DNA from 3 places in the Paenibacillus sp. NPDC058367 genome. Region 1 is predicted to be linked to each of the others. Evidence: predicted binding sites of a transcription regulator. Region 1 holds the regulator's gene; each other region holds the start of a gene.
The links. The regulator NrdR, encoded in region 1, represses ribonucleotide reductase genes. The targets are predictions, from matches to a motif close to AACACNATATATNGTGTT.

Region 1 (3,282 bases):
AAACAAAGCGGACTATATCATTGACAACAGTGGCGAACTTGCGCACACTGAGCAACAGGTTGCTGTTCTTTGGGACAGGCTGGGCTTATCATGAAATGGTTACGTAAAAAAAGAGTCCTTCTTCTGTTATTCATTGGTTTTACTGCGATATTGTTTCTGAGTACGAACTGGATGTCCTGGTTTTATCCGATCCATTATAAAGATGAGATCCGTAAGCACAGCGTTACGTACGATATTGACCCATTTCTAGTGGCTTCGATTATCCGAGTGGAAACGAACTTCAAAACTGGACGAGAATCCAGAAAAGGTGCTATAGGTTTAATGCAGCTTATGCCGGATACCGCCAAATGGGCCCTTGAAAAGGCCAAGCTTCCTGATGTTTCTATGGAGGAGCTAAAGCATGAACCATCAGCAAATATTGAACTAGGTACCTGGTATCTTTCAACATTATCCCGTCAATTCGAAGGTAAACGTACAGCGGTTATCGCTGCATATAATGCTGGACCGGGTAAAGTTCAAAAATGGCTGGATGAGGGGATCTGGGATGGAACGGATGCTACGATTAAGGATATTCCATTTGGTGAAACCCGACATTATGTACAGCGCGTCAACTATTACTATGATCAGTACACGGATATTTACAACGAATTCTAAAACCGTGTTATGTATAAAAAGAAGCATTAAACGATCTTGCGATCGTTTAATACTTCTTCAGTAAGCTTATGTGGACAGGTTATTTGTATTGACCTGCCAATTGTTGTTCTGCCAGGGTTACAAGACGTTTAGTGATGTAACCACCGATCGAACCATTTTCATAAGAAGTTTTATTGCCTTGGTAACCATCTGGGGAAAGCGTGATTCCGAGTTCTTGGGCAACTTCATATTTAAGTTGTTCCAAAGCACCACGGGAATTTGGAGCTACAAGGTTATTGGAGCTGTTGTTTTGGCTCATTGCTGTTCACCTCCTCTGTTGGTAACTGTATTATGTGCCGGACTTGCCATAATCATTACAATAAAAAAACGGTGATTTCTGGAAAAAATGAAATAGCCCTTTAAAAGCCGGATGTTTAACATACCGGGACTAAAAACATTATGTAATAGGAAGTGATGAAGCTTATGAAATGCCCTTACTGCGATCACACAAATACTAAAGTGCTCGACTCTCGACCAGCGAATGAGAATAAGTCCATCCGCCGCAGGCGTGAATGTGAGCGTTGCAGCAAACGGTTTACAACCTTTGAAATGATCGAGGAAACACCGTTAATCGTGATCAAAAAAGACGGCAGCCGTGAGGAATTCAGCCGTGATAAAATTCTGCGTGGTTTAATTCGGGCTTGCGAAAAACGCCCCGTCTCTGTAGAACGTCTAGAGAAGATCGTCTCTGAGGTGGAGAAATCCCTACGCGGCATCGCCGTAGCTGAGGTAGAGAGCCAACAGATCGGTGAGTTGGTTATGGAACAGCTCTATCCAGTAGATGAAGTCGCCTACGTTCGCTTTGCTTCTGTATACCGTCAGTTTAAGGACATTAACATGTTTATGAAGGAACTGAAGGGTCTGCTATCTAAGAGCACTGGGGATCTGGACAGATTGTAGAGTTGTGGCTAGTCTAATGACTAAAATAAGTGTTGACAGCGAAGGCGATTTTTTATATTATATAGGAGTCGCCTACGGCGCTTGGATTTGTCAGAATGACTTAAATACACCGAACTGAATTTTAGAATGTGTGATTACATACATCTGAAAATTACGTTTGGGGCCATAGCTCAGCTGGGAGAGCGCATCGCTGGCAGCGATGAGGTCAGGGGTTCGATCCCCCTTGGCTCCACCAAACTTCATATGGACTCTTAGCTCAGTTGGTAGAGCAGTAGACTCTTAATCTATTTGTCCAGGGTTCGAGCCCCTGAGAGTCCATCCTAAAGAAACGGCAGAAATGCCGTTTTTTTTTGTTGTTCAGGAAGCGGAGTGACTTTTTATTTGGTTTTGATCGTGGTATAGTTTGGGTAGATAAATCGTACAATGCAAAGAGTGCCGTGCGGAAACACGGCTCCCAGTGCAATAGCCGCTTTTAAGGGCGGCTGATTTCAGGTATTACGGGCAGAAATAGACCGCATCCTTTGGACTAGGGCGGTCTATTTCTTTTTGAGGTAATTTAGAAGCTCAATGCTAAAAAGGTAGAACAAGTTGAAATGCAGGCTCACCAGACCTATATTCCTGTTTGGAGCGAGGTATTTAAGAAAGCTTCTACTGCTAAAAAGAAAATGATGCTTAGTACGATCATTGAGTGTGTTAGGGTTTACCGAGATTCAGTAGAACTGACGTTAAAATTGAACATTAGCTCGTTTTTAGCGACTTCAAGTGTAAGTAGTCTAAAAGGTAATGATTATGATTTGAAGGCTGGCAAGCAAGTGCATGGCATTCATTATGGAAATCAGTTTTCAGGCATTTTCCAGCCTAATTCATCATCCCACACGGCATCGATATCATCCAGGTGAACATGCCATTCACCACCGTCTACTTTTCTACGTATCTCGGTCAAACATTTCAACCAATGAAATAAATCGTTCAGCAAATCTTCAATTTGATCCGTCATGGACAGCTTGGTAGCGCCAGCGAAGATCTCCGTTGATCTGGACGAATCGAATTTGTACACTGTGAAAGACTCCGCCCGGTCTTTCCCTTCAAAATCCTGATCATAACGTTGGACAATGGCTGTGATTGCTTGTTGTTCGCTTTCTGTTAGGACGTATTCCCTCGTGCATGTGTAATAAATAGAAACACTGATAAGTCATTCCCCCCAAACATAGAAATGGATGCGATATCCAGTTCCTGTTTATTACCCTCCAAAAGTCGAAAGCAAACTAGGCCAAACCTGCATTCTGGCGCCGCATGAAGGACAATTCATTTCCCCGGCCAAATACGGCAATTGGTTCAAAAAAGAGGAATCGCCCAGCTGATCGGCTCGCTCCGCCAGTATTTGATGTTCCGCTTCAACGAATGCCTCAACGGGAGTAACCTCATGTGCTGCCTGAAGGGGTTCGAATACCGGATCTTCCGCGAATGCTTGTATACGACCGCCTACTCCGCTCGGCCACAAGTAAGCCTCTTGATTACATACTCCGCAAACGGCCACATATTCGTCGCCAGCCGTAAAATTCAGAAACATGTTTGCCACGCTCTGGGATTCCCGATAAGCCGCGTCGGCAATGAGAACATATCTTTTTTCGGTATCGCTGCTTATTTCTTGTTTGGCGTAGGCCAACATCTCTGGAACCAGCGAAGCAA
Region 2 (3,282 bases), 580 kb from region 1:
CATTTAAAGTATTCTTCTGAACACCACTTTATCTTTATTTTTCTACTTTTTCCATGGATTTTAAATAGCTGATTTAAAACAAAAATACGTTGAACTATATCTTCGGCTATAAAAAATTGTCTCTTGCAATAATTTATTTGTGTCTGATATGCACCTTGATATTTCTCATTTTTTTCATATACATGTAACAGTTGAACATGGAGATCATAAATTTCTTAGTATCTCATTGTAGCACTCCTCTAATAGCTAGAAAGTTATTAAACTTCTTGTTCTTATGTACTATTTAAGTAACTTTCCCAACATGATAATGAAAAAGCAACTTTTCCGTAGAAAAGTCGCTTATACACTATCATGCTTCTGCCGATCTAAATTAATTTACTCTATCTTGAATTTATCGCTTCGCCTTATAAAACTCATGATACAACTTCATGAGCGCCCTCTTCTCTATCCGCGAAACATAACTCCGCGAGATCCCCAACTCCTTGGCAATCTCCCGCTGCGTCCTCTCTTCCCCACCTGTATCTAGCCCAAATCGCCCAACGACAACCTCTTTTTCCCTATCATCCAGAATATCAAGATTACGATAAATCTTGCTCTTCTCGATCTTCAAATCCACTTCTTTAATAACATCATCAGCCTCGGAGCCAAGTATATCGATGAGTGTAATTTCGTTACCTTCCTTGTCTGTCCCAATCGGATCGTGCAGAGATACGTCTTTACGTGTTTTCTTCAAGGATCTTAGGTGCATCAGAATTTCATTTTCAATACAACGAGCCGCAAATGTGGCCAGTTTTGTCCCTTTGTTCGGACGATAGCTCTCAATAGCTTTAATCAGGCCGATCGTGCCGATGGAGATCAGATCCTCCATGTCTTCCCCAGTATTATCGAATTTTTTTACTATATGGGCGACAAGTCTCAAATTGTGCTCGATAAGCAAATTTCGGGCTTTAGCATCCCCTTCAGCCATCATGCCTAAGTATTTGCTTTCCTCCTGCTCCGAGAGCGGCTGTGGAAATGCGTTGTTCCTTACGTAGGATACCAGCAACGTCAGTTCTTTGATTAGCAACGCGATCGTACTTAAGAATCCAGGCAACTTGGCGACACCTCCCGCACTTGTACAATGAAACCGATCTGTTAGCCTTACGGGTTCATGGTCATCTTATTGTATGTGGGTAGATGCCTAGAAGTGCATGTACGGGGGAAATTATACAAACCCATTGTTAGTCTCTCCGCTTTAGCTTCATTAATGATCTCATCCATCTGCTCCCAGTTCTGCTCAACGGAGCGACGCTAATTAGTCATGATAAAAATGATGCAGCAAGATCCAGAACGAAAAACAGTACAGCTGCCTTAGCAAACCGCTCCAGCCTGCGTATTTTCGGGATATCAACACTTTAATAGAGCGTTTACTAGACCAGTTTCCAACTAGTTAGGAAGCACTTTTCATGTTGACTTTTCAACATATAGTGATTAAAATAAACAACGCACACTAAATATAGTATGCATATGTTTTTCCAGTATTTATAGCTTATCTATTCAATCTTTACAGTAATATATACAGGGGGAGAGACTCCATGCTAGTCGCATACGATTCAAAAACCGGAAACGTCAAACGCTTCATTGGTAAGCTTAAGCTGCCAGCTGTGCAGATTGAAGAGCATATGACCATTGACGAGCCCTATGTGCTTATTACATATACCACCGGCTTTGGACAGATTCCAGAGAAGGTGTCTACTTTCTTGAAGAACAATTATTCCAATTTGAAAGGCATCGCCGCCAGCGGCAACAAGAACTGGGGCGAGCTGTTCGCGCATAGCGCAGACTTGATTGCAGATCGGTACAATGTACCAGTTATCGGTAAATTTGAGCTGTCGGGCACATTTGGTGATGTGGAACGAATTAAACAGGAGGTGAGCCGAGTTGCGGCATATTGAACTAAACAACATGTTGATGAAGAGAGACGAAAGTGGTTTCTTTCAATTGGATAAAGACCTTGAGGCAGTAGCCGAATTTATGCGGGATGTAGAACGGCGGAGCTTGGTTTTTGAGAATACAAAAGCCAAGGTTGATTATATGATTGAACAGGATTTCTACGAAAATTTTTACGAACAGTACAGCTTGGCTGAGATTGAAGATGTCTACCAAATTACCCATTCTTACAACTTCAGCTTTCCATCCTATATGGCTGCTTCGAAGTTCTATACGGATTACGCTGTAAAAAGCAATGACCGCAAGCAATATCTGGAGCATTATCCGGACCGTGTGGCGGCAGTTGCCCTTCACCTAGGGCGCGGGAACGCCGCTACTGCTGGCATGCTTGCCCGTTCGATGATGGAGCAGCGTCTGCAGCCAGCGACCCCAACCTTCTTAAACGCCGGCAAGAGTCGTCGCGGTGAGCTTGTCTCCTGCTTCCTTATCGAAATGGACGACTCGCTTAATTCGATCAACTATGTGCTCAATACCTGCATGCAGCTCTCGAAGATCGGCGGTGGCGTGGCTGTCAACCTGTCCAAGCTTCGTTCCCGCGGTGAGACAATCAAGGGTGTCGAGGATGCGGCTAAGGGCATTATACCTGTGCTCAAGCTGATGGAGGACGGCTTCTCCTATGCTGACCAGATGGGTCAACGTAAAGGTTCTGGAGCCGCCTACTACAATATTTTTGGATGGGATGTTCTTGAATTTCTCGACAGTAAGAAGATCAACGCCGACGAAAAAACAAGACTCAAAACCCTGTCCATCGGCCTGATCATTCCGAATCACTTCTATAAGCTGGCGAAGGACAATGAACCGCTCCATGTATTTGCCCCTTACAGTGTGTACAAGGCTTATGGCACGCATCTTGATGACATGGATTTGGATGATATGTACGATAAGCTGCTAGCCGATCCACGTGTCAAAAAGAGAAAGGCCATGAGCGCACGGGATATGCTGACCAAAATCGCCATGATCCAGCTGGAATCTGGCTATCCATATATTATGAACAAGAGCAACGCTAATGCGGCCCATGCCCTGAAAAATGTCGGACAGATCAAAATGTCCAACCTCTGCACAGAAATCTTCCAGCTGCAGGAGACCTCAGAAATTGCTGACTACGGACAGGAAGATACCATCCGCCGTGATGTAAGCTGCAATCTGGCTTCCTTGAACATTGTCAACGTGATGGAGCATGGCAAAATCCGTGAATCGGTACATGAAGGCATGATCGCCTTGACTGCAGTCAGCGATATGACCAGCATCTCTAATGCCCCAGGCGTAGCCAAAGCTAACAAAGAGATGCACTCC
Region 3 (3,282 bases), 330 kb from region 1:
TTCTTGAATGAGAGATAGTGTTGTTTCGGCTTTGGTATTGGTCTTAACCGTACGAAGTGTCTGCAATAGCTCCATCATTCGATCGCGTTTCGGCGAATCAGCAGGCAGCTTCTTGATCAGATTAACTAAAGTGATGAAGACAGCATCCCTACTGCTGCACACCTCACGCTGAAGCGTTACCAAGGAAAGCATGCTGCTAAGATTGCCGCCTGATTCCTGATACTGATCTTTAACAAAAGAAGTGACAGCGTCATATAATACTCTCTCTTCCTGTGAAAGAACTAGCGGAATATTACGGACTTTTCGTTTCGTAAAATTAACTGGACCTTCGCCACGCCGATTGCGGATCATCACCTTCGATAGCTCGTCCCTTAGCTGACCTTCATTCTTAGGTTGGCGTTTATCAACGACGAAATTCGAAGCAAAATCACCCTGATTTCCTAGTTGCCCCGGTTTCAGTAAAGTGATCAAATTAAATAGCTCGCCCAGATCATTCTGAACGGGAGTAGCGGTTAGGAGCAGGCAATATTTTTTGCGTAATTGCTGTACAAATAGATAATTGGTCGATTTCTTGTTCTTCAGCTTATGCGCTTCATCAATAATCAACATGTCATATTCATTTTCCAGCAGCATCTCTTTATGAGGATCGCGCTTCGCGGTATCCATAGATGCGACGACAATCGCATTCCCCCAGGAATATGCTTTTTTCTGTGCAACAGCAGAGATGCCAAACTTGGCATTCAGCTCGCGGACCCACTGCAATACGAGGGAAGCGGGTACCAGAATAAGCACTTTAGAGACTAGACCGCGGACAAGATATTCCTTGAGTACAAGTCCTGCTTCAATCGTCTTTCCTAGTCCAACCTCATCTGCAAGAATCGCGCGGCCCGACATCTCAAACAAAACCTTATGCGCGGTATCGAGCTGATGAGGAAGCGGGGATAATCCGGATAAATGTTTCATGCATTGCAGCTCATCGAAGCTGGTTACTAGACCCGTTTGTTCACCTTGCACAGCAAGCTTGGACAGACGGTAGTCTCCCCATGGACCACCTTTATCTAGTTTGAGTTCTAGATCCTGCAGCCAATTCCGGTCAAAAGAAAGAGGAACAGGCAGTATAGGCGCTGACTTTCCACCTTTGTGAGGTAGAGAATTACGGAATAATTGCGTCATGGTACAGCCTCCTCAGGTGCTAATTTATATCATCATTCGTAGGAGTAGTATGCTCTTAAACAAGAGAATTCATAACCTTCTATTTTTCTTGATAGCCTTTAAAAAAGAGAGTAAAAGCGAGAAAACGCGGCAAGGTTTGCGATATTTCGGCTGCTTGACTCTATTTTCGAAAAAGACCTTCGATACAATATGTGGTATAGTTTAAAAGCTAACGCACACAATATATTGTGACAAAAGCATGAAAATGTGATTTTTTTAAAGTGCGTAGCTGCTATTTGTTATTGACAAGATGAACTTCCTACATACACCCGTAAGACGGAAGATAAGTGTAAGGAAGTTTTTGTTGTGGGTCACAAAATGTACGCCCACACCTGAACTGGAACTAATATTTACTACATTGCGGGAGGTTTTTCTATTGGGTAAAGTGGAACGTAAGCAACGCCTTGAAGGGCTAAGTGAAAAAATATTTTTGGATCGTTATGCTTGGAAGGATGCCGACAGCAATAATGCTAAAGTGGGCGATGTTGTACTCGTTCTAACAAAAGATGATCCGAAGTTTCCCACGAAGGAAGTCGGAGAGATCGTAGAACGTAACGGCAGAATCGTAACCGTGAAGACGCGCAGCGGCGAACTTGTGAAATCAGATGTTGAAAAGCTGACGCTTAATATAGAAAAAACACCAGAGGAAATGTGGGATCGTCTGTCTACAGCTATGGCTTCTGTGGAGAAGACGCCTGAGCTTCAAGAAGAATGGGCGGGTAAATTCCGTTCGATTCTGGATGATTGGAAGCTCGTACCGGGTGGTCGAATTGCTGCTGGTGCAGGCGCTAGTGAAGAACTAACCCTGTTCAACTGTTATGTAATTCCTTCTCCAAAAGATAGCCGTGGCGGCATTATGCAGACGTTGGCTGAAATGACAGAAATTATGGCTCGTGGTGGCGGTGTAGGGATTAACCTATCCTCTCTACGTCCACGCCGGGCAATTGTGAGAGGTGTTAATGGTTCTTCTAGTGGTTCTGTATCTTGGGGCGGTCTGTTTAGCTATACCACTGGATTAATTGAACAAGGCGGTAGCCGACGTGGTGCACTTATGCTCATGATTAATGACTGGCATCCAGATGTGGAGGACTTCATTACCGTAAAGCAAACGATGGGTCAAGTTACGAATGCGAACCTTTCGGTATGTGTGAGCAATAGCTTTATGAAGGCTGTAAAAGAAAATCTGGATTGGGATCTCGTATTTCCGGATACTACAGATCCAGAGTACAACGATGTGTGGGATGGCGATCTAGACAAGTGGAAGGCTGCAGGCAAAAACGTTATTTATTATCGCACCGTTAAAGCGCGTGATGTGTGGCGCACCATTATTGAATCCGCTTGGAAATCCGCTGAGCCAGGCGTTGTGTTCATGGAATACTACAATCAGATGTCCAACAGCTGGTATTTTAATCCGATCATTTGTACGAACCCATGTGGGGAGCAAGGACTGCCAGGCTGGGGAGTCTGCAATTTGTCTGCTGTGAACCTGTCCAAATTCTACGATGAGAAGAATCATGATGTAGACTGGGAAGATCTCGCGACTACGACGCGTTATTCCGTACGTTTCTTGGACAATGTCATTGATAAGACGCCTTATCATTTCCCGGAAAATGAAGCGAATCAGAAAAACGAACGCCGTGTGGGTCTTGGAACGATGGGTCTTGCTGAGCTGATGATCAAATTGAACATCCGTTACGGTAGCCCGGAATCTTTGGCGTTTCTGGACAAGCTTTACGGCTTTATGGCTCGTGAAGCATACCTTGCTTCTGCAGAGATTGCTGGGGAGAAGGGATCTTTCCTAGCTTTTGACACAGAGAAATATTTAATGAGCGGTTTTATGAAAAATATGCTCGAAACGTATCCAGAGGTTGGTGAAGCGATTCGTAAACATGGCATGCGTAACGTTACAGTGATAACACAAGCACCTACAGGTAGCACAGGTACAATGGTAGGTACCTCGACAGGTATTGAGCCTTATTTCGCCTTTAAATATTTCCGTCAAAGTCGCCTTGGCTACGATGAGCAGTTCGTTCCAATCGCCCAAGAATGGCTTGAAGCTCATCCAGGTGA

Region 2: nrdI (class Ib ribonucleoside-diphosphate reductase assembly flavoprotein NrdI) is a predicted target of NrdR. The motif match lies at 1,486-1,503, and genes of this name have one in related genera.
Region 3: ACFWMP_RS04025 (adenosylcobalamin-dependent ribonucleoside-diphosphate reductase) is a predicted target of NrdR. The motif match lies at 1,388-1,405, and genes of this name have one in related genera.

Annotation. Positions count from the first base shown of each region.
Region 1 covers NZ_JBHXIZ010000001.1:1,210,199-1,213,480, reverse strand. Annotated here, with positions in the region: gene coaE (dephospho-CoA kinase) at 1-94, shown strand, start outside; gene ACFWMP_RS05405 (lytic transglycosylase domain-containing protein) at 91-654, shown strand; gene ACFWMP_RS05400 (alpha/beta-type small acid-soluble spore protein) at 734-952, opposite strand; gene nrdR (transcriptional regulator NrdR) at 1,117-1,593, shown strand; tRNA gene ACFWMP_RS05390 (tRNA-Ala) at 1,753-1,828, shown strand; tRNA gene ACFWMP_RS05385 (tRNA-Lys) at 1,839-1,911, shown strand; gene ACFWMP_RS05380 (hypothetical protein) at 2,429-2,650, opposite strand; gene ACFWMP_RS05375 (hypothetical protein) at 2,834-3,282, opposite strand, start outside.
Region 2 covers NZ_JBHXIZ010000001.1:1,792,888-1,796,169, forward strand. Annotated here, with positions in the region: gene sigK (RNA polymerase sporulation sigma factor SigK) at 392-1,093, opposite strand; gene nrdI (class Ib ribonucleoside-diphosphate reductase assembly flavoprotein NrdI) at 1,575-1,934, shown strand; gene nrdE (class 1b ribonucleoside-diphosphate reductase subunit alpha) at 1,921-3,282, shown strand, end outside.
Region 3 covers NZ_JBHXIZ010000001.1:878,218-881,499, reverse strand. Annotated here, with positions in the region: gene ACFWMP_RS04030 (DEAD/DEAH box helicase) at 1-1,173, opposite strand, end outside; gene ACFWMP_RS04025 (adenosylcobalamin-dependent ribonucleoside-diphosphate reductase) at 1,589-3,282, shown strand, end outside.